DNA from 3 places in the Aeromonas intestinalis genome. Region 2 is predicted to be linked to each of the others. Evidence: riboswitches for the same ligand, from Rfam matches in the RefSeq annotation. Region 2 holds a riboswitch; each other region holds the start of a gene.
The links. Region 2 has a riboswitch for cyclic di-GMP ahead of ACW5W7_RS15825 (glycosyl hydrolase family 18 protein). Riboswitches for the same ligand answer to the same signal wherever they lie in the genome.
Positions count from the first base shown of each region.

Region 1 (7,460 bases), on a different contig from region 2:
TACCCTGATCCTCGCCCCGGTCGCCATGGCGGTGCTGCTCAGCACCGCCAGTTGGGCCGCCGAGCAACCCGCCCTCTCCGATCGCGCCTATCGCGCGGTCAACAAGGCGCAGGAATTGATCACCGAGAAGAAATACGGCGAGGCCAATGCCAAGCTGCAGGATGCGCTGTCCGGCGCAGGCGAGCGGGTCTACGACAAGGGCGTGATCCTGCAGACCCTGGGCTTCGTGGCCGCGCAGCAGGAAAAATACGGCCAGGCGACCAAGTACTTCGCCGATGCCATCGCCACCGGCGGCCTGCCGCAGCCGGTGGCCCAGCAGGTGCGTTACAACCTGGCCCAGCTCTACATGGCGGAGGGAAACTTCAAGGCCTCCATCAGCACCATGAACCAGTGGTTCGCGAGCCTTGGCAAGGACGAGAAGCCCACCCCCCACGCCTACATCACCCTGGCCAACGCCCATGTGCAGCTCAAGCAGTACCGGGAAGCCATACCGGCGGTGGATCAGGCCATCAAGCTGTCGGGGGGCAAGGCGCCCGAGTCCTGGTATCTGCTCAAGATGGCGGCGCACTATGAGCTGAAACAGTACAAACCGGCCACCGAGGTGCTGACCGCCCTCATCGACCGATATCCGGAGAAGAAGAAGTACTGGACCCAGCTCTCCGCCATGCACATGCAGGCGGGCAACGACGCCAAGGCACTGGCGGCGCTGGAGGGGGCTTATAACCTCGGCATGCTGACCGAAGCCAACGAGTTGCAGCGCCTCGCCAACTACCTGGCCTTTACCGGCATTCCCCATCGCGCCGCCAGGGTGATGGAGAAGGCCATGAAGGACGGGATCATCGAGGGCAGTGCGGCCAACTACAAGACGCTGGCCAACTACTGGCATCAGGCCAAGGAGCTGGATCCGGCCATCGATACCCTGGCCAAGTCCTACAAACTGGCCCCCAATGCCGAACTGCAGTTGAAGATGGCGCGCATGATGATCCAGAGCAAACGCTACCAGGATCTGGTGGCCTTCGCCGCCAAGCCGGCGGCCAATGCCAACGGGGAACAGCGGGCGGATCTGAAGTTCCTGACCGGGGTGGCTTATTTTGAGCAGCAGAAACCAAAGGAGGCGCTCTCCGCCTTCAGTCAGGCGGCTCAAAACGGCAGTGTCAGCGGCCGCGCCTCTCCCTGGATCAACTTCCTGAAGGAACAACAAGGGGGCGCCGTCACCCAGTGACATGCCAGGCGAAGCATTGGCTTCGCCATGCCTCCACGACACAAGGGGCTCAGCCCCACCAGTTGCCTTGGTGGCACATTGGCCGCTCTTCGGAGCGGTCTTTTTTATGGCCGTTTATCACGCTGACTCCCCATAAAAAAATCCGGAGCCAGGCTCCGGATTTTTCGTATCGATGAGGCATCGGAAAGATGCCGCTTCATCACATCAGTAGTTGCACACCAGCTTCCAGCTGCCGTCACCGGCCTTGGGTTCGCTGCTGGTCCACCAGTTGGCCTGCCAGACCGCCTTGCCATTGGTCACGCGATCGTTGGCATTGGCGTGATCCCCCTGCGGCCAGCTCGGATAGGCCGGATAGCTCGCCGGGTTGACGTTCTGGCTGCTGCAGGTCGTGCCGCCGCTGCCGCCATCACCGCCGCCCGTGCCCACCACGGCCTCGGCCAGCGCCGGGAAGTCAGCCTTGAGACCTATGGTCTGGCTGCCGACAATCAGGCGCACGCCGCTGGGCACACCCGCCGCCGGCAGGTAGTAGGTCATGGCCACTTCGACGTCGGAACCCGGTGCCCAGGCCTTCCAGGTCGGCAGCGTCATGGCCACCTTGTGGAAGTCCTTCTCGCCCGCGATGCCATCGGAGTTCTGGTTGCCACCGCTCTCCACCACCTTCAGCCCCATGCCACTCTGATCCGTGATGGTGTCAGAGGTGGAGGTGGGTACCAGGAACTCGATACGCGTGCCACCCGGTATGGTCTGGGTCGACTTGTTCGTCAGTTTGAGGGTGGGGTTGATCGGGTAGTTGGAATCTCCTTCCTTGAAACCGGAGAGGCTGACGCCGATGTCGAGCTGGGCTGCCGGGGCAGGCAGATCGTTCTGCTTCAGGTTGGGCGGTGTGGCCGCCTTGAACTTGTCATAGGCGAGGCTGGTCAGGGTGCTGCCCATCACATACTCGTTCTTGGCCGGATCGAAGTCATAGTCCCCCGCCATCTCCCAGAACATGACGCCCCCCAGACCCCGCTTGACGATGTAGTCCAGCTTCTTGCCCATGGACTCTTCATCTTCGGTGGAGAGGAACACCTTCTTCTGCTCGTTCCACAGCCAGGGTACCTGCGCCTTGTCGTCGAAGTAGCGCACATACTGGCCCTGGATCACGTCGGCAGGATCATTGGGATCCAGACCCCAGGCGGTACCATAGCTCGGCAGCGTGGTGATGCCGAGACTGGCCGCATGCTCCAGGTTCTTGGCGTGCCACATGGGCACGGCACCGGCGCCGATCTCTTTGCCGTTCTTGTCCAGATCATGCCAGATGTTGTCGATCCCGACTGCACCGTTGCCGCAGGGAATGGTGCTGCCACCGGTGCCCGGCTGACAGTTGCTCTGACTCGGCAGGGCCGCCTTGCCATTGAGACCATGAGTCCCGCCGGTCACCCCTTGCCAACCACGGGTGTAATAAGGCACCCCGATGTTGATCTTGCCGGCCGCCAGGGCGCCACGGAAGTAGTGGGCCGCCCAGGCGGAGTTCAGGTAGCCGATGGCGCCGTACTGGGCCTGGCTGTAGACACCCCATTGAGCCAGCTCGGGATCCGCCTTGTTGTCGAACAGGGCGGCGTTGTGAGCCACGAAGTTGTTCCAGGCACCGTGGAAGTCATAGGTCATCAGGTTGACGTAATCGAGGTACTGGGTGACCTGGAAGTTCTCCATGCCGCGCAACAGGTAGGCCGAGGCCGGCGAGGCGATGGTCAACATGTACTTGCGGCCATCTTCGGTACCGGCGTTGTCCAGCCGGGTACGCAGCGTCTTCATCAACACTTCGTAGTTGGCAAACAGCTTGGCCCGGCACTGGTTGGAGAGGGGGAAGTCGTTGGGGTTGCCCGCATCCTTCATGGAGGTGGGGTATTCATAGTCCACATCCACCCCGTCGAAACCGTACTGACGGATGAAACTCACCGCAGAATCGGCGAAGGCGTTGATGCCGGCGGTGTTGACCGTGCAATCACCCTTGGTGGTGGCGGTGTAGAAGCCGCGGGTATCGGCCCAGCCCCCGACCGAGATCAGGGTCTTCACGTCCGGATACTGCTTCTTGTACTTGGAGAGCAGGTTGAAGTGGCCCTGATAGGCGAACTCGGGATCCATCTCGGCACCCGGCACCCCGTTCCAGGTCATCTTGGTGGCGGCGTCATCCACCTTGATGGTGTGATTTTGCTCGTCCACCGCCGCGAAGGCGTAGTTGATGTGGGTGATCTTGTCCCAGGGAATGTCGTTCACCAGGTAGGCGGGCAGGCCGTTCTTGCCGGTACGCCAGGAGGTGAAATAACCGATGACCCGGCGAGCATGGTCATCCCCCATGCACTCGCTGCCATCGGCGCGGTAGATCTGGCGCACATCGCAGGAGAGATTGCCGCCGGTGGGCGGCAGTGCCGCCTCTTCCACCTGCACATCCACCTGGGCGGACTCGCCCACCAGATTACCCTTGTCGGTGGCGACCAGCTTGAGGCCGGTCAGCCCCTTGGCCTGGGGTGTCCAGTTCACCTGCCAGGGCGCGCTGGTATCCTCGCCCACCTTCTGGCCGTTCACGAACAGTTCGACCTTGGCCACGTCGTTGTTGGCATCGGTGACGTTGCCACTCACCGCCGTGCTGCGGCCCAGCGTCACCTTGGCACCGGCAGCCGGGCTCGCGATGCTCACCTTCGGCGCCTCGGGCGCCACCACGGCGGCGACGTTGAAGCTGACATCCGCCTCGCCGAGCACCTTGCCATCCTTGTCCAGCGCCCGGGATTTCAGTTGATGGGCACCGACACCGCTGGCGGTCCAGCTCGCCGACCAGGGAGCCGCGCTGCTCACCGCCACCTGGGTGCCATCGATCAGATATTCGACCTTGACCAGGGCGCTGCTGTTGCCGCCAAGGGTCACCGCCAGGGAGACCGGGGCACCTTCGTTGAACGCGCTACCCGCGGCGGGCGAGCCAATGGCCAGCGTCAGACCCGGCGTCGTGCTGCCGTCGGTGAACGGCTTCCAGGCATCCGCCCAGACGGTGCCCACACCGGGGGCATAGTGGTAGGACGAAGCGCCGCACCAGCCGGAGTAGGGGAATTCCTTGCATTCATAGAGATTGCCGACATTGCTGACGATATCGCCAGCCTTGTAGGCGGTACCGGCCTGATAGGCGGGATAGGCGGCCTGCGCCCAGCCGGGCATGGTCGCAAGGGCAACCAGCATGGCGAGCCTGCTGGGCCTGAGGGTCTGTTGCATCTTGTTATCTTCCTTGTTGGTCTTGGCTTTTAATGACCGGGCAAAGGGCAACAGCAACAGGCGAAAAGGGGTCGACAACAGGCCATGGACGGGCCACATACCCTCATGTCACCCGGGGGAGCCCCGCTATCTGTCATCGCTGGCAGACCGGAGGCTTTGCGTCCCGACATCACTGTCGGTTTGCTCTTTACCTGGGTTCCGTGAGGAACAGCCCGAGTATAGGAAGCAAGTGACAAACACTCAATCTTCATTCTCGATGAGAAATATGTAAACGCTGGCGAGCTCACACTATTTCATCCGTGATGAGATGACATCTTTATCATTATTTTCATAACGTTAGCTGTGTCAAAAAAATTGAAACAGCCTCTTTTGCTTCCCCATTCTGTGCGCTGGTTCACTGGTATGAGCAGCCAGAAGTGTGACAATGCGCGCCCTTGGTTCAGGCACCAAGGCTATGGAATCACTGGCAAAAATAAAAAAGGAAACACAATGAAAGGTACCCCTACCCTGCTGTCACTGGCCGTGGGGCTCGCGCTCGCGTCCCCGACACTCCAGGCCGCCGGCTTCAGTTGCCCGGCCGACAGTGCCCTCACCCCCATCCCCGCCATCCAGGGCAGTGGCGACAAGAGCCCCCTCATCCCGGACGGCCAGTTTGAAAGCAACCAGAGCGTCTCGGTGAAAGCCGTGGTCAGCGCCCTCGGCGAAAGTCTGAACAAGGGCTTCTACCTGCAAGACGTGCAAGGGGATGGAGATCCCCAGACTTCGGACGGCATCTTCGTCTACCTCAACGACAAGAACTTCGCGACCAAGTACCCGGGCATCAAGCCGGGGGCCGAAGTCTGTCTGGAGGCCAAGGTCGAAGAGTATTACAACCATACCCAGCTCAAGCCCGTCTTCGACGGTAGCACTCCCCGCCTGCAGGTGCTGGCTCAGGGCGCAGTCCCCGCCGCCACGGCGCTGCGGGTGCTGGAGGGGGAAACCCTGGCCAGGGCGCTGGAGCGCCACGAAGGGATGCGGGTGCGCCTCGATGCGGGCAGCGAGCTCAAAATCAGCCGCAACTTCAGCTACGACTATGCCGCCCGTCGCAACAACCTGGTGCTCTCCCACCTGGCGCCGCTGATGAAACCGACCCAGCTGCATGTGGCGGGTAGCGACCAGGCCAAGGCATTGGCCGAGGCCAATGGGGGCAACCGGGTGTTCCTCGAATCGGACTTCAAGGCCGCCGATGGCAAGCTGCCCTGGCTGCCCGCCTGGGAGCCGGAACAGGGCTACCTGCGGGTCGGCGATGCCCCGGTCAACCTGGAGGCCCTGGTCGGCTACAGCTACAACGAATACCGGCTGATCGTGCCCAAGGATCAGGTCATCACGGTCGGGGATCTGCTGCGCACCGACGAGAACGATCGCCAGCGCGCCCCTGCCCGCACCGCCGGTACGGATCTGCGGGTCGGCAGCTTCAACGTGCTCAACTACTTCACCAGCCACTCCAGCGTGGGCGGTGCCCTCAACGTGCTGTGCAAGGATCAGGCGGATGCGGACAGCGCCAAGGGTTGCAACCGCGGCGCCAAGAACCTGGAAGACTTCCAGCAGCAGCGCACCAAGATAGTCAACGCCATCACCGAAATGGACGCAGATCTGCTCGGCCTGATGGAGATGGAGAACAACGGCTTCGACGAGCACTCCGCCATCAGCGACCTGGTCAAGAGCCTCAACGCCCAGCAGAAAGACGCGAGCAATCACTACGCCTTCGTCAGCCTGCCCAAGGTCCAGCTCGGTCAGGATCGCTACTTCGGCGGTGACGCCATCATGGTGGCCATGCTCTATCGCCCGGCCAAGCTGACCCCGAGCGGGGATGCCGGCGTGATCCCGCTGCCGGAGCAGCGTTACACCGTCGGTGGCTTGACCAAAACCGCCGGTCAGCGCGACTCCCTGGTACAGAGCTTCACCGTGGCGGGCAGCAAGGATCCCCTGACCCTGGTGGTCAACCATCTGAAATCCAAGGGATCGGGCTGCTACGAGAACGGGGATGGCAAGACCGAGCCTGCCGACCTGCAAGGCAAATGCACCGAGTTCCGGGTCAGTGCTGCCAAGGTGCTGGGCGAGGCGGTGAGCAAGCTGCCGGGCCAGGTGCTGCTGGTGGGAGACTTCAACTCCTACGCCAAGGAAGACCCGATCCGGGTGCTGACCGACTATGCGCCGGCCAGCAGCGATCGCAAGATCCGCTCCGCCTCCCACACCTTCCTCGGTGAGCAGGCGTACGAGCAGATAGGCCAGGAGGTGGCCAAGAGCTACGGCCTGGTGGACTTGAACGTCAAGTTCAACCAGGAGAAAGCGATCTCCTACAGCTATGAGGCGGAGCTCGGCACCCTGGACTACGCCCTCGCCAACCCGGCCCTGGCCAAGAAGGTGGTGGCCGTCGCCGACTGGCACATCAACTCCTACGAGAGCAACCTGTTCGAATACGGCCGTGGCTTCACCGGCGACATGGTCAAGTCCGACAACCCGTTCAGCGCCTCGGATCACGATCCCATCATCGTCGATCTCAAGCTGCAGGAGCCGAGCAAGGACGGCGGTGGTGGTGCCATGGGCGCCCTGCTACTGGCCCTGTTGCCCCTGGCCTGGCGCCGCCGACACAGCTCATGATGTACGCTGCGTAACGAAAAAAGCCCGCGACAGTCGCGGGCTTTCTCATGTGGGTCATTTGATTTGTAAATGAAGAGACGGCAATCATGAAAATAATAAATGACTGAGAAAACAAAAAGGCCACCGCGATAACGGTGGCCTTGAGTGTTTGGTGGAGCTACGCGGGATCGAACCGCGGACCTCTTGCATGCCATGCAAGCGCTCTCCCAGCTGAGCTATAACCCCGAAACTTCGTCACTCGACAAACGGTTCTGGACGCCGTCTGCCTCTTCAATAATGGTGGAGCTACGCGGGATCGAACCGCGGACCTCTTGCATGCCATGCAAGCGCTCTCCCAGCTGAGCTATAACCCCACAAA
Region 1 covers NZ_JBSTYK010000005.1:218,247-225,706, forward strand. Annotated here, with positions in the region: gene ACW5W7_RS08535 (tetratricopeptide repeat protein) at 1-1,222, shown strand, start outside; gene ACW5W7_RS08540 (glycosyl hydrolase family 18 protein) at 1,427-4,429, opposite strand; cyclic di-GMP riboswitch class I at 4,576-4,657, opposite strand; gene ACW5W7_RS08545 (ExeM/NucH family extracellular endonuclease) at 4,952-7,102, shown strand; tRNA gene ACW5W7_RS08550 (tRNA-Ala) at 7,252-7,327, opposite strand; tRNA gene ACW5W7_RS08555 (tRNA-Ala) at 7,380-7,455, opposite strand.
Region 1: another riboswitch for cyclic di-GMP. It lies ahead of ACW5W7_RS08540 (glycosyl hydrolase family 18 protein); the one in region 2 lies ahead of ACW5W7_RS15825 (glycosyl hydrolase family 18 protein).

Region 2 (7,460 bases):
CTTCATCCATCAGGGGCCGGACGAGCTGGAACAGGACTTGCTGCTCGGCCTGTGGCAAAAACCGCGCTGATCCATTCTCTTCAGATCAAAAAAGGCCCGAAAGGGCCTTTTTTCTATCACCTGGCGAGTCCGAAGGCATCGCCACATTCATGCACTGTCATCAGTTGCAGCTCGCAGCTCCCTGATCGACCCAGACGGCAGCCTTGCCGGGCTCGTCGCCCTTGGTCCAGTACTGCGCCTTCCACTTGCGGCCGTTATAGGTCGTGAACTCCCCGGCGTTGTAGGCCACACCGGCATTCCAGCCAAGCTGCACCGGGCTCACCAGCTTCCACTGATCCGCAGTCTGGCTCGGCTCGTTGCCCTGGGTCCAGTACTTGGCCTGCCACACCAGTTGCTTGTGGCTCACCTTGTCATTGGTGTTGTAGACGGTGCTGGCACTCCAGGCCGGATGGTTTGCCGCATCCGGATCGGTTGCCTCACAGCCACCGCCGGTGCTGACCGGTTTGACGGTCAAACGGGTAGTGGCGCTGGCATCCAGGGCACCATCGGTCACCACCAGCGTCAGGTCATAGGGGGTGTCGCTGGTGACGCTCGGGCCCGTGACCACCAGGGTCGCACTGTTCTGACCAGTGGCGGTCAGACCCGCCGGCAGGCTCCACTGATAGGTCAGGGTGTCGCCGTTGGGATCCGAAGCGGTGGCCTTGATGGTCACCTGCTTGCCGGACTCCACGGTGGCGGTGGCCGGCACTGTGACCACGGGAGCCAGGTTCGGCTGCGGCGCCTTGTTGGTCACCACCACCTGATCCTTGGCCGTGAGGTTGTGATCGTCGGTCACCGTCAGCTCGAACACCAGATTGATGTCCGCACTGACGCCGTCCAGCACCACACGAGCCTTGGCCTGGGTGGCGTCAAGCAGGGAGACCTGCGGGCCGGAGACCTGCTTCCAGGCGTAGGTCAGCACGCCGCTCTCGGGATCATGGGAAGCGGAACCATTGAGGGTCACCTCGGTCGGGCCGGTGACGCTCAGATCGCTGCCGGCGTTGGCCACCGGTGGTTTGTTGGCGGGCGGCGTGGTGCCTTCACCGTGACCGAGCCCCTCGTGCATGGCGTTGAGGATGTCACCGTTGTCCGCATCGATTTCCCAGGCGAACAGACCGCCGAGCTGGTTAGCCAGCACATACTGCCCCTTGGCCTTGACCGACCGATCGTTGTCGAAACTGATGAGATCCCCGGTGCTGGCCTTGAAGACATATGGCGCTTCGGCCACCTCGTCATAACCCTGCTCCCAGCCCGCGCCCATGCGGTTGTTGACGATGTCGCGATAATCCACCACACCGTTCTCCCAGGTGCCCTTGACGGGGCCGGTGGCGGTGCCGGTGAAGGGGCTGCCGGCCGAGTAGCCATTGACCCCGGTCCAGCCACGACCATACATGGCCGCCCCCACCACGACCTTGCCCGGGGTGACCCCCTGGCCGAGCAGCGCCTTGACGCCCTTGTCGGTGGTGTACTTGGTGGCAGGATCCCAGTTGGAGGCAAACAGGTTGGTCTGGTGAGCCAGGTTCTTCAGATCGAAGGCGCCGCTGAAGTCGTAGCTCATCAGGAAGATGTAATCCATGTACTGCTGGGCCGCCTGATAGTCGACCTTGGCAATCTTGTCGCCGCCGGCGCTGATGGCCGAAGTCAGCTCATACTGGCGGCCGGTCTCGGCTTCCAGTTCATCCAGCATGACGCGCAGCTCTTTCATCAGCACCACATAGGTGGCACCGTCAGCCGGGCCACCCAGGCTGGGGTTGGCGCCCTGACCGCCCGGGAACTCCCAGTCGATATCCACGCCATCGAAGAATTTCCAGGTTTGCAGGAACTCTTTGACCGAAGCGACGAAGGTGTCACGCTTGGTCTTGTCCCCCAGGAAGTAGAAGGGGTCGGACAGGGTCCAGCCGCCCACGGAAGGGAGGATCTTGAGGTCCGGATAAGCCTGTTTGAGGGCCATCAGGTTGCCGAAGTTGCCCTTGTAAGGCTCATCCCAGGCGCTGAGGTTGCCTTGCGACATCTGGATCGCTGCCCAGGGATCATGGATGGCGACCTTGAAGTCCTCGCGACCGGCGCACGCACGCTGCAGCGCCTCGAAGCTGCCGGAGATCTCTTTCAGGCTGTCGTTGATGCCATTACCGCCGCAGATGGGGGTGAAGCCATAGAGGATATGGGTCAGGTTCTGGGCCGCGACCTTGTCCACGGTGAACTTGCGACCATAGACACCCCACTCCACGTAGTAGGCACCCACCACCTTGCCGGACTTGTTGACGTAGGGCTTGTTGTTCTCTTGCAGCGGCGCCTTGAGGGGGACCAGATGGCTGCCGTCCGTGTCGGCGACCATCAACTCCTTCTTGTCGGAGAGGGTGCAGCCATCGGCGTTGCACAGGGCCACCTGCATCTGGTAGCGGCCACCCTTGGTGACCTTGAAATTGGCGGTACCCGCCGCGCTGGCGGCGCCGGACCACACTTCCTTGCCATCGAGCAACACCTTGGCGGTCTGGCCCACATCACCGGACCAGAGGTTCCAGGTCACGCTGACCGGGGCCCCATCCTTGTGGACGGTGACCAGCTTGTTGTAAGAGGTGGCAGCCTGATCGACTTCAACGATGGCGAACTTGGTGGGCCCCGACCCAATGGTGGGTTTACCAGGGGCGGCGGCGAAGGCGGAGGTAGAGCAGATCCCCCCGACCAGCAAGGCCAGCAGGGAATGTTTTGGACTGAACATAGTTGAACTTCCTTATTTCGTTATTGGTATGAACAACGAAAAAGGCAACGCAACCTGACAGGTAACGCAGACAACATCGTCACCATGGCTTGGCTCCATGGACGATACAACCTGTGGTGGCCCCGCTATCTTAGGTACTCGGACCCTTAGACCGGAGGCTTTGCGTCCCGGGCTTTCACCCGGTTTGCCTTTTTGCACAACTTGATTTGCGACGAAAATAATCGCCGAATGACTATAGATGAGAGAGCTGGCCCCGCCACCTAGTAAATATGACAGTGACCGGGACTCACTATTGACAGTTGGCTGCGATCAGGCAGCCAAAAGATAACAACGTCGCCGATAGTATGGATTGATAACCATTATCACCCCATCCAATCAAAGATGGATTCTGTGAATGCAGTCACGCAATGGGTAGCAGCAGGCTGTTCATCAGGGCCCTGAGCTTGAGGGGTTTGACCGGTTTGCTGATATAGCCATAACCGTGTTCACGGATCTGGGCCTGCAACTCGCTCTTGCGATCCGCACTGATGATGATGCCGTCGATGCCATTGCCATGGGCCAGCCGGATCATGTGCAGGGCCTGCAGCCCCGTCTTGCCGTCATCGAGGTGATAATCCGACAGCACCAGCCGCGGCAGGAAGCCACCTGCAATGAGATCCTCCGCCTGGGCCTGACTCTGGGCACAGCGTACCTCGCAACCCCAACGCCCCAGCAGGGAGGCCATGGCAGTGAGGATGTCCTCCTCGTTGTCGATGCAGAGGATCCTGACCCCCTCCAGCTGGCTGTCCCGCACCACGGGGGCTGCCACCGGTTGTGGCTGCACGGGGCGAGCCGCAAGATTGAGGGTGATGGCAAACACCGAGCCCACATCCGGCCAGCTGCGCAGCGAGAGCTGATGGCCCAGCACCAGGGAGATGCCGCGGGCGATGGCGAGCCCGAGGCCGAGCCCCTGCTCGCGGGCGGTGCGGGAGTGATCGAGACGGGAGAACTCGTCGAAGATGGTCTCCTGCTTGTCGTAGGGGATGCCGGGACCGTTGTCCCACACCTCGATGCGCACCTTGTTCCCGAGCCGGCGACAGCCGAGCAGCACCCGCCCCCCCGGGTTGTAGCGAAACGCATTGGTGAGGAAGTTTTGCAGCACCCGGCGCAGCAGACGCACGTCGCTGTGGACCGCGAGCCCGCTCTCCACCACGGAGAACTGGATGTCCCCCGCCTGGGCCAGCACCCCGAACTCTGCCTTGAGGTTGTCGAACACGTCCCGCAGGGCGAAGTCCAGCTTCTTCGCCTTGAACTTGCCCGCTTCGAGCCGGGAAATATCCAGCAGATCCGTGATGAGATCCTCGGTCGCCCCCAGAGCATCGTCGATGTGGCGGGCGATCCGGATCTGCTCAGCCCTCTGCTCCACTCCCTGCTCCCCTGGCAGCATCTCCAGCAGGGAGGAGGTAAACAGCTTGGCGGCATTGAGGGGTTGGGTGAGATCGTGGCTCACCGCCGCGAGGAAGCGGCTCTTGGAGTGATTGGCCCGCTCCACCTGCTGGTTCACCAGCAGCAGCTGGCTGTTGAGCGCCGACAGCTCGCGGGTACGCTCCGCCACCCGCGCCTCCAGGTGCTCATTCGCTTCCCGCAGCACCCGCTCCGCCGCCCGAAACGGGGTGATGTCGGTGAAGGTCATGACGAAGCCCCCCGCCGGCATGGGGTTGCCCTGCATCTCGATCACCCGGCCATCCGGCCGCTCCCGGGCCGAGACGTGGGGGCTGCCCCGCTGCATGAAGGCAACCCGGCGCGCCACATGGGCTTCAATTTCACCGGGGCCGCACAGCCCCTGCTCGGCGTTGTAGCGAATGATCTCCTCGATGGAACGCCCCACCTGGATGAGGCCGTGTGGATAGTGGAACAGCTCGATATAGCGCCGGTTCCAGGCCACCAGCTTGAGCTCCCTGTCCACCACCGAGATCCCCTGCCCCATGTGCTCGATGGCCCCCTGCAGCAGGCCCCGGTTGAAGCGAAACACGTCCGAGGCCTCGTCCACTATGGTGGCGATCTCCTCGAGCTGCATGTTGCGCCCCTGCAGGGCGGAGGCCAGTACCAGCCGCGCCGAGGAGGTACCGAACACCCCGGCCAGCAGCCGCTCCGTGTGGGCGATAAGTTCGGCAGAGGCCTGCATCTGGGGCGCCAGGGTACCGCCGTGTTCGCCGGCGAAACGGCCGAAGGCCCGCTTGACCCGGCTGGAGCCGACGAAGCGGGCCGCCAGCATCTCCAGCTCCTTGACCGAGACCCGCGCCTGATAGAGGGTCGCCTGATCCCGGCTCGGCTTGCCGACGAAGTTCGCCGCCTGCAATCGCTCGCTCACCGCCGCCCGCGACAGCAAGGACCCCGCCACATAGCCGATGAGGTTGAGCAGGAGGCTGATGAAGATGCACCAGGCCCCGAGGCTCAGCTCCCGGAATGCGGGCCAGTTGGGCGGCGCCAGCAGGGCCTCCAGGGGGGAGCCCGCCAGCAGGCCGCTTTCCGCCAGCAACGTCAGGAACCAGAGGCTGACCCCGAGGCCGAGGCCGAGATAGACCCCCTTGCGGTTGCCATGACGCCAATAGAGGCCGAGCAGCAGCGCCGGGGCAAACTGGGCCACGGCCCCGAACGACAGATAACCGATGCGGGAGAGGCTGGTGAGATCCCCGAGCCAGAGGTAGAGGGTCCAGGCCGCCAGCAGGATCAGCAGGATGACGCCGCGGCGCACCTGCAGCAGCAACCGCATCAGCCGCTCATCCCGCCCCTGCTGCCAGAAGCGGCGCAGCAACACCGGCAGCACCAGATCGTTGCTGACCATGATGGCCAGGGCGATGGTGCAGACGATCACCATGCCGGTGGCCGCCGAGGTACCGCCGAGGAAGGCCAGCATCGCCATGCCGTCGAACCCCAGGGACATGGGCAGACTGATGACATAGGTGTCAGACCCCAGATCCGCCCCCACCCACTGCTTGCCCGCCAGGGCCAGAGGCCAGATGAAGAGCCCCATCAGGAACAGATAGAGCGGGAAGACCCAGCGCGCCCAGTGCAGATCCTGACCCTGGTTGTTCTCCACCACAGTCACATGGAACTGGCGCGGCAGGCAGATGACGGCGCACATGGCTACCAGCGTATAGATGGCGAGCTCCAGCAGGCTGCCCGGGGAGACATCCACCACGGCATCCATGAAGTCGCTGGCCACCAGAGAGCGACTCTGGCTCGGCTCGCTGATGATGAGCCAGAGCGCGAAGCCCCCCACCGCCATGAAGGCGAGCAGCTTGACCAGGGACTCGAAGGCGATGGCCACCACCATGCCGCGATGGTGTTCGGTGGCATCCAGGTTGCGGGTGCCGAACAAAATGCTGAAAAGGGCGAGTATGATAGTGACACCCAGAGCCAACTCCCCGGTATTGCCAGTGGGTCCTGCCGGCACCGAGTTCGCCATCAGCAGATCCAGCCCGGTGACGATCGCCTTGAGCTGCAATACCAGGTAGGGAAGTATCCCCATCACGGCGATCAGGGTGATCACCATGGCCAGTCGCTGGGACTTGCCGTAGCGGGCGGCGATGAAGTCGGCGATGGAGGTGATGTGCTCGCGCTTGGCCACCAGGATGAGGCGAGCCAGCAGCCGCCAGCCGAACAGGAACACCAGCATGGGGCCGAGGTAGATGGGGACGGGAGACCAGGGGGACTCGCTGGCCTGGCCCACGGTGCCGAAGAAAGTCCAGGAGGTGCAATAGACCGCGAGCGACAGGCTGTAGAGCAGGGGCTGCCCCTTGAGGCGGCGGCGCTTGCTCTTGTCCGCCACGAAGGCGATGAGGAACAGCAGGCCCAGATAGGCGAGCGACAACCCGATCAGCAACCATCCTTGGTGCATCTGCTCAGACTCCCTTGTCCAGATAGATGAGAGGCGCCGCCCAACCGTCGCGCCGCGAAGTGGTGATCATGAATGCCTCCCGGCAGGGGTCACATCGCGCAGGCGCAACACGAACACCGGCAGCACCACCAATATCATGAGGTAGAAGATGCCGCCACCAAGGGGCTCGAACAACACGCCGCAGAGGGTCATCAGCGCCGCCACCACCATGCCTAGGCCGAGGGCCGCATAGAGCCCCTGGGCCGGGATCATCTGCTCGGGAGGCAGTTGGCGGGTCATGAAGCGGATGGCGCCCAGGTGGCTGATGCAGAAGGTCACCGCATGGAGCAGCTGGCCGAGCACCAGCACACCGATCTCGCTGGAGGCGCCGAGCAGGGCCCAGCGCACCACGCAGCCGATGGCACCGATAAAAAACAGGCTCTGGGCACCGAAGCGCTGCAGGAAGCGCTTGTCGGCGGCGAACATGCAGATCTCCGCCACCACCCCCAGCGCCCAGAGGTAGCCGATGACGGTACCGCTGTAGCCCTCGGCCTTCCAGTAGATGGCGCTGAAACCGTAGTAGGCGGCGTGACTGCCCTGCAGCAGGGCGGTGATGAGCAGGAAGCGCCGCACCGAGGCGGACTTCAGGGTCTCTCTCAGGGAGGCCCTGGCTCGCTCCCCCACCAACTCCTGTGGCGCGGGATGGAGGGGCAGCAGACTCAGCACCAGCATCAGCAGCAGGCCCGCCGCCATGGTGTGCAACACCCAGTCGCTGCCGAAGTTGCCCACCAGGGCCCCCACCAGGGTCGAGGCGACGATGAAGGCGAAGGAGCCGCACAGCCG
Region 2 covers NZ_JBSTYK010000012.1:105,675-113,134, reverse strand. Annotated here, with positions in the region: gene ACW5W7_RS15830 (putative RNA methyltransferase) at 1-70, shown strand, start outside; gene ACW5W7_RS15825 (glycosyl hydrolase family 18 protein) at 161-2,758, opposite strand; cyclic di-GMP riboswitch class I at 2,871-2,957, opposite strand; gene ACW5W7_RS15820 (hybrid sensor histidine kinase/response regulator) at 3,159-6,638, opposite strand; gene ACW5W7_RS15815 (3-phenylpropionate MFS transporter) at 6,705-7,460, opposite strand, start outside.

Region 3 (7,460 bases), on a different contig from region 2:
AAGAGGAGGCTGCCATCATGCTGGGGGCGAGCGGCTTGCAGATGTTCTGGCGGGTCACCTTACCAGGGATTCGATGGAGCCTGATGTATGGCGTGCTGCTCTGTACCGCCCGGGCGGTGGGGGAGTTTGGCGCCGTCTCCGTGGTCTCCGGCCATATTCGCGGCCAGACCAACACCCTGCCGCTGCACATCGAGATCCTCTACAACGAGTACCAGACCGGCGCCGCCTTCGCGGTGGCAAGCCTCTTGGCCCTGTTCGGGATCTTCACCCTGTTGGGGGAAACCCTGTTGGCCCGGCTGCGTGGTCAGCCCATTAAATCTCACTGATTTCACAGTTTCAACGAGGCAGCCATGAGCATTCAGGTTCAACGACTCAACAAGCATTTCAATCAGTACGCGGCCCTGGCCGACATCAACCTCGACTTCCACGACGGCGAACTGGTCGCCCTGCTGGGACCCTCCGGTTGCGGCAAGACCACCTTGCTGCGGATCATCGCCGGGCTGGAGCAGGCCGACAGTGGCAACGTCATCATCCGGGGGGAGGATGCCTCCGCCCTGCACGTACGCGAGCGCAACGTCGGCTTCGTGTTCCAGCACTACGCCCTGTTCCGCCACATGACGGTGTTCGAGAACGTGGCCTTTGGCCTGCGGGTCAAGCCGCGCAGCGAGCGCCCGAGCGAGGCGGATATCCGTGCCCGGGTCAAGGAGCTGCTGGATCTGGTGCAGCTCAGCCACGTGGCTGGTCGTTACCCGACCCAGCTCTCCGGTGGCCAGCGCCAGCGGGTTGCCCTGGCGCGGGCCTTGGCGGTACAGCCCAAGGTCTTGCTGCTGGACGAGCCGTTCGGCGCCCTCGATGCCCAGGTACGTAAGGAGCTGCGTCGCTGGTTGCGGGAGCTGCACAACGAGCTGCACGTCACCAGCCTGTTCGTGACCCACGATCAGGAGGAGGCGCTGGAGGTGGCAGATCGGGTGGTGCTGATGAATGCCGGTCGGGTCGAGCAGGTCGGCACTCCGGCCGAGGTCTATGACCAGCCCGCCAGCTCCTTCGTGCACAGCTTCCTCGGCAGCGTGAATCTGTTCCATGGCCGGGTGGCGGAACAGGGGCTCGGCATCGGTGAGCAGTGGCTGGGGGGGGCGAGTGACTCCCGGCTGGCCCAGGGCAGCGCGGCCATCGCCTACGTGCGCCCCCACGAGCTGGAGATCCTGCCGGCGGATGCGCCAGGTGGCATCAGCGCCACCATCACTCGCCTGCTGCCCATGGGGCCGCGGATCCGGGTCGAACTCAGGGGCAACGGTGACGCAGGCACTCCCAATGGCAAGGGGGCTCACTACGAGGCCGAGCTGAGCAAGGAGGCGGCCCGTACCCTGGTGCCGGGGCAGGGAGTGAGGCTGATCGCCAAGCAGGCTCAGCTCTACCCGGACTACCAGATCTAGTGCGCGAGCCATCTATCGTGTTCAGGCTTGAGACAGAGAACAAGGCCCCGGGAGCCCATCCACGGGGCCGGTCAGCGCAGGAGGCGATGACGTGAATTTTCAGCAATTACGCATTATTCGGGAAGCGGCAAGGCGGGACTACAACCTGACCGAGGTCGCCAATGCCCTGTTTACCTCCCAGTCCGGGGTCAGCCGCCATATCCGCGAGCTGGAGGAAGAGCTGGGGCTGGAGCTCTTCATCCGTTACGGCAAGCGGCTGCTCGGCATGACGGAGCCCGGCAAGGAGCTGCTGGTGATCGCCGAGCGCATCCTCAATGACGCCAACAACATCCGCAAACTGGCCAGCACCTTCGCCAACCGCGACTCGGGCCGCTTGCTGGTCGCGACCACTCACACCCAGGCGCGCTATGCCTTGCCACGGGTGGTGAAGGCGTTTCGCGAGCAGTTCCCGCTGGTGCAGCTGGAGCTGCGCCAAGGCAGCCCGGAGGAGATAGTGCGGCTGGTGCAGACCGGCGAAGTGGACATCGGCATCAGCAGCGAACAGCTCGACAAGAGCGAAGGAGTGGTGGCGTTTCCTTACTACCGCTGGCATCACAACATAGTGGTGCCGGAGCAGCACCCCCTCACCGCCGAACGGGAGCTGACCCTGGCGGCGCTGGCGCAATGGCCCATCGTGACCTATCAGGCGGGGCTGACCGGACGGGTGCGGGTAGATGAAGCGTTTGCCGAAGCCAGGATAGTGCCGCAGATCCTGCTGACGGCTCAGGATTCCGACGTCATAAAGACCTATGTCGAGCTGGAAATGGGGGTGGGTATACTGGCGGACATGGCCTTCAACGGCCAGCGGGACAAGGGTCTGGTGCAACTCGATGGCAGCCGGCTGTTTGCCCCCCACACCGCCTGGATCGGCCTCAAGCAGGGGCAGTTCCAGCACAATTTCGCCTGGCAGTTCATCCAGCTCTGCAACCCGGAACTGGCGCTGGCAGACATCCAGGCGCGGGCTCTGCGCAACGATGCGGCGCTCGATTACCAGATCTGAGTGAATCGCCATAAAAAACAGGGAGCCTCGGGCTCCCTGTTTTGCATTCAAGACGATTATGGCAGCAAGGTCCAGGCCTCCTGCCAGTGGGAGCCAATGCCCGGCTCATACTGGGTGGCTGTGCTCGCCCACTGGCTGCACCAGCCGCTGTAGGGGAAGGGCTTGCACTGGTAGATCTTGCCGTTCTTGGGTTGCAGCACCTTGGTGCCGGCGGTGTAGGCGGCCACGCCCTCGGGGAAGCTGTACTGATAGTCACCGCCACTGGCCGGATCCTTGAGCATCAGATCCAGGGTCTGCTGCACGGCCGCGCCTCCCGATTTGGGTTTGCCCGTGATCACCAGTTGATGATGGCCGGCACTCAACCCGGTCAGCGACATGGTGAAGCTCTGGCTGCTGTCCTTGATGTCGGCGCTGCTCTGACCCCTGGCGACGCCACCATGGTCATAGAGGGTGTTGGTGACAGCGAGATCCCCTTGCGCCGCGACCGTGAAGCTCAGGGTCAGCTTGCCGCCATCGAGCAAGTACTCGCTCTCCAGGCCGCTCACGCTGACGCTGTCACCGATCGGCGGTTGTTGCTGCTCGAGCTGGATCTCGACCCGTTGCAAGTTGCTGCCTGCTTTGAGGAAGACAGGGTTCTGGCCGTAGACGGGATTGAACTGGCCGTCACTTCCTTGCTGACCGGCGCGGATCTGGCTCTGTTCCCCGTTGATCTTGCTGGCCAGGGCGTGGGCCCAGTTGTTCTTCTGACCCTGCTCGGTGCTGGCGATGGTCAGCACCGTCTGCAGATCCGTGCGCTCGCCGCTTGCATCGAACACCCGGATCATGGCCTTGTCACCGGCCGCGAGATCGATGGAGGGATAGATGGTCCCGCCCTGGCTCCAGCTCAGGGGGGGCTGGGTGCCACCCTCGAAGCGGGCGTCGATCAGGTTGTAGAAGCTGTTGGTGGTATCCCCCACCTCCCAGACACCCAGGATCACCTGATAACCGGTACGGGCAGGCAGGACGCAGTTGTGGGTAACCTGCTTGGGCGGTTGCACCATGCCCCCGTCGATGACGCAGAAGGGGGTGAGGTCGAAGGAGGCCCGGGTCAGCGGCTGGTTCGGATCCCAGTCCTGTTTGGTGAGGTAGTAGCGCCAGTTGCGGGTGGTGTGGTTGGCGGTGAAGGTCCAGCTGATGGCGAAGGGGCCGGCTTTCACGTCGCGCTTGGTCCAGCGATCGCTGGTCTGGGCGTTGAGCTCGCCAAATTGCGGATGGCCGGCGGCGGCAATCTGACCATCGGCCGGGCCGCCAGCGGGGAAGCCGGACGGCGCCTCCAGGCTCTGGGGCTCCCACTGAATGGCGCCGCACTGGATGTTGCCACCCGTCTTGCACAGGTAGTTGCGTGCCTCCGGCTGGCTGATGTAGCCGTGAGCGAGCACGCCGCCACTGGCCAGCAGTGCGAGCGCCGCCGTGAGGTGATTGAGTTGAATAGTTGCTGCCATACATTCCTCTGTTCGATAGATGTGGGCAGTCAAGTTGGCAGGGGAGTTTCCCGAAACACTGTGCTGCAACCCCGCTATCCTGGACGACATGTCTTTAGACCGGAGGCTTTGCGTCCTGGCCTTTCAACCAGTTTGCCAAATGACTACAAAATGGGTCATGGTGTCGCGTTTGACTACGACGCTCCCATCATGACTTCTTTCTATTGAATTATTAAGTGTAAATCTTTACAGCTTGTTCTCATCGGAGTAGAGCCAATACGCCACTTTTTGATTTTATTCCCCGATGTGGCCCCGGCCTCCCTGCCACCGGCACCCAGCGCCGCCAGGAAGACTCCATTCACGAAGATAATCCCTTGTTCGCGGCAGACAGCGGAGCCCGCTTTTGCTAGCGTGATGAGGCGCATCCTCGCGCACCCGCCCTGCTGTCAGGGCGCCATCAAAAAGGAACGGCCGGCCAGTGGCCGCCGATAAAAAGAGGGACCTTATGATTTCCACTGCCAGGAATTACTTGAACCAGCTCAATGCCGATTACCTGAAGGTACACAGGCGCAAGGAGGATCTCTTCTGGTCCACCTACATGGGCACCAGCGATGATCAGGCCGGGTTCACCGCCGCCGAACAGGCCTACAAGGCATTCTGCGCCGATCCGACCCGCCTGCCGGTCTTGCGGGCCATGCTGGCCGAGGCCGAAGGGGCGGATCTCAAACGGGGGCTCGGGGGCTGGATAGCCTTCTTCGAGTGCAACGTCATCGAGGACCCGCAGGCTGCGGTGCTGATGGACGAACTGGTGGCCGCCGAGGCAGAGCTGTTCGCCCGTCGCAAGGAGCTCAAGCTGACCCTGCTGGACGAGCAGGGGCGGCAGGTGTCCGGCAGCCTGCCGGCAGCCAGTGCCTCCCTCGCGGCCAGTGCGGATGAGGCGGTGCGCCAGAGCGCGCTCGCCATGTTCCATACCCTGGAGCAGTGGGTGGTCGACAACGGCTATCTGGCCATCGTCACGCTTCGCAACCGCTTCGCTCGCGCCATGGGCTATCGGGATTACTTCGACTACAAGGTGCGCAAGAACGAGCAGATGAGCCCGGAGCAGCTGTTTACGGTGTTGGATGACTTTATCGCCCGCACCGAGGATCGGGTGCACCTGGGCCTCGCCGAATTGAAGGGCGCCAAGGGGGAGGCGGCGCTGCTGCCCCACAACCTGCGCTATTTCGTGAGCGGCGACGTGACCCGTCAGCTCGACCCCTACGTGCCCTTCTCCCGGGCCCTGAAGGATTGGGTCGAGAGCTTCCGTCGCCTCGGCATCCAGTACCGGGAGGCGACCCTGACCCTGGATCTGCTGACCCGGGAGGGGAAATACGAGAACGGCTTCTGCCATGGCCCGGTGCCGAGCTTCTGGCAGGAGGGAGAGTGGGTGCCTGCCGTGGTCAACTTCACCAGTCTGGCGAACCCCGCCCAGGTGGGCAGCGGCTGGAATGGCCTCAACACCTTGTTCCACGAGGGGGGGCACGCGGCGCATTTTGCCAACGTCACCGGCAACGCCCCCTGCTTCTCCCAGGAGTTCCCGCCCACCTCCATGGCCTATGCGGAGACGCAATCCATGTTCTGCGACAGCCTGCTGGACGATGCGGACTGGCTCAAGGGGTACGCCCGCAATGAGGCGGGGGAAGCGATCCCGGATGACCTCATCAAGGCCATGATCGAGGCTCGCCAGCCGTTTCGGGCCTTCAACGAGCGGCAGATCGCCCTGGTCTCCTACTTCGAACGGGATCTCTATGCCATGGAGGACGCCGAGCGCACTCCGGCTGCCGTGCTGGCGCTGGCCCGCCAGTGGGAGCGCAGGATCCTGGGAGTGGAGAGTCCACGCCCGCTGCTCGCCATTCCGCACCTGCTCAATCAGGAGTCGGCCTGCGCCTACCACGGCTACCTGCTGGCCCTGATGGCGGTGGAGCAGACCCGTGCCTACTTCCTGCGCCGGGATGGCTACCTCACCGACAACCCGCGTATCGGCCCGGATCTGGCGGCCCACTACTGGGGGCCGGGCAACGGCATGACCCATGATCAGACCCTGCAGAGCCTGACCGGCGAGGGCTTCAGTGCCGCGCCCCTGGCCCGGGTGTGCAACCAGAGCGTGGAGGATGCCTGGGCAACGGCCTCGGCCTGCATGGCGGCGGCGCGTCAGCGCCCACCCGTCGGTGACGGCGCTCCCCTCAACGCCCACATCCGGGTGGTGCACGGGACCGAGCTCATCGCCGACAACAGCGAGTCGGAAGCCCGCATGCTGGCGGACTTTGAAACCTGGATCCTGCGCCATTATCAGGGGGAGAGTCAGCCCGCCTAGGGGCCAACGGTGATGTCATCGAATGCCTGTACAAAAAAGCCCCGAAAGGGGCTTTTTTTATCGGGCTCAGCGGGCGTCAGGCAGGGTACGACAAGAGGTGACCCTTGCCGGTTTATCCGCTATCGCCTTCCTCGCTCTGCTGCTATATGTCATGAGGTCGACTTAAGTTCAGATAATTGATTTAGATTTGGTTTATGTTCGATTTGTTGGAATATTTACATTTTAAATATGGACTGGCCTGGCTCCTGAGCAGATGATTGATAGGCCACCCTCGGTGCGAACCGGGTTCGGAAAATCACAGATCTCCCTCGTGAGATGGCTGGATTGCCTATGACGAGGGTCTGATGACTCGCTCCATATCTGATGACGTTCTATATCCATTCAATGATGATGACCGCCTCACACCGAGCCGGGCGAACAGGGATACCAGCATTAGGTACCGTGCCTGCTGTCGCGCGGTATCAGGATATCCACGAGTGATCATCCGGGGGAATCGCCCCCTATTAGTGTTCCCCTCCTCCCTAGTGACTTGTAATCTATTGATATTATTCTGCATAGGTACGGGCTGATGATGTGTCTGGTCGGCTAGACTCCTTGCGGTGATATGGTTCTCATGAACGGAGCATGTTGTGATGAAGAAGATCATGATGGTATCGGGCACTCGCCCTGAAATAATCAAACTCGCCCCCCTCTATCATGCCCTCCTGCAGGCGCCCTGGGCCGATGTGCGCTGGGTGCATACCGGTCAGCATGACAGCATGGCTACCCAGTTGCTCGAGTGCTTCGATATCCGCCCTCACTGGTCGCTGCAGCGCCAGGGGGCCAGCCTCTTTGAATTCAGCCAGGGCTGCCGTGCCCAGCTGGAAGCCCTGATGGCAAAAGAGCACTGGGACATGGTGATCGTGCAGGGGGACACCGAGAGTGCCTTCCTCGGCGCCCTGACCGGTTTCTATCATCAGGTGCCGGTGGCCCATGTGGAGGCCGGGCTGCGTACCTATCGCCTTGACCGCCCCTTCCCCGAAGAGGGGCTGCGCCAGATGATTGGGCGCATCGCACAACTGCATCTGGCGCCGACTCCCCGTGCGCGGGACTGCCTGCTGGCCGAGCAGGTGCCGGCAGCGCGGGTCCATGTCACCGGCAACACCGTCATCGATGCCCAGCTCTGGGCCGGTGAG
Region 3 covers NZ_JBSTYK010000020.1:60,926-68,385, reverse strand. Annotated here, with positions in the region: gene cysW (sulfate ABC transporter permease subunit CysW) at 1-326, shown strand, start outside; gene ACW5W7_RS19550 (sulfate/molybdate ABC transporter ATP-binding protein) at 351-1,433, shown strand; gene cbl (HTH-type transcriptional regulator Cbl) at 1,525-2,472, shown strand; gene gbpA (N-acetylglucosamine-binding protein GbpA) at 2,529-3,953, opposite strand; cyclic di-GMP riboswitch class I at 4,015-4,100, opposite strand; gene ACW5W7_RS19535 (M3 family metallopeptidase) at 4,438-6,285, shown strand; gene wecB (non-hydrolyzing UDP-N-acetylglucosamine 2-epimerase) at 6,918-7,460, shown strand, end outside.
Region 3: another riboswitch for cyclic di-GMP. It lies ahead of gbpA (N-acetylglucosamine-binding protein GbpA); the one in region 2 lies ahead of ACW5W7_RS15825 (glycosyl hydrolase family 18 protein).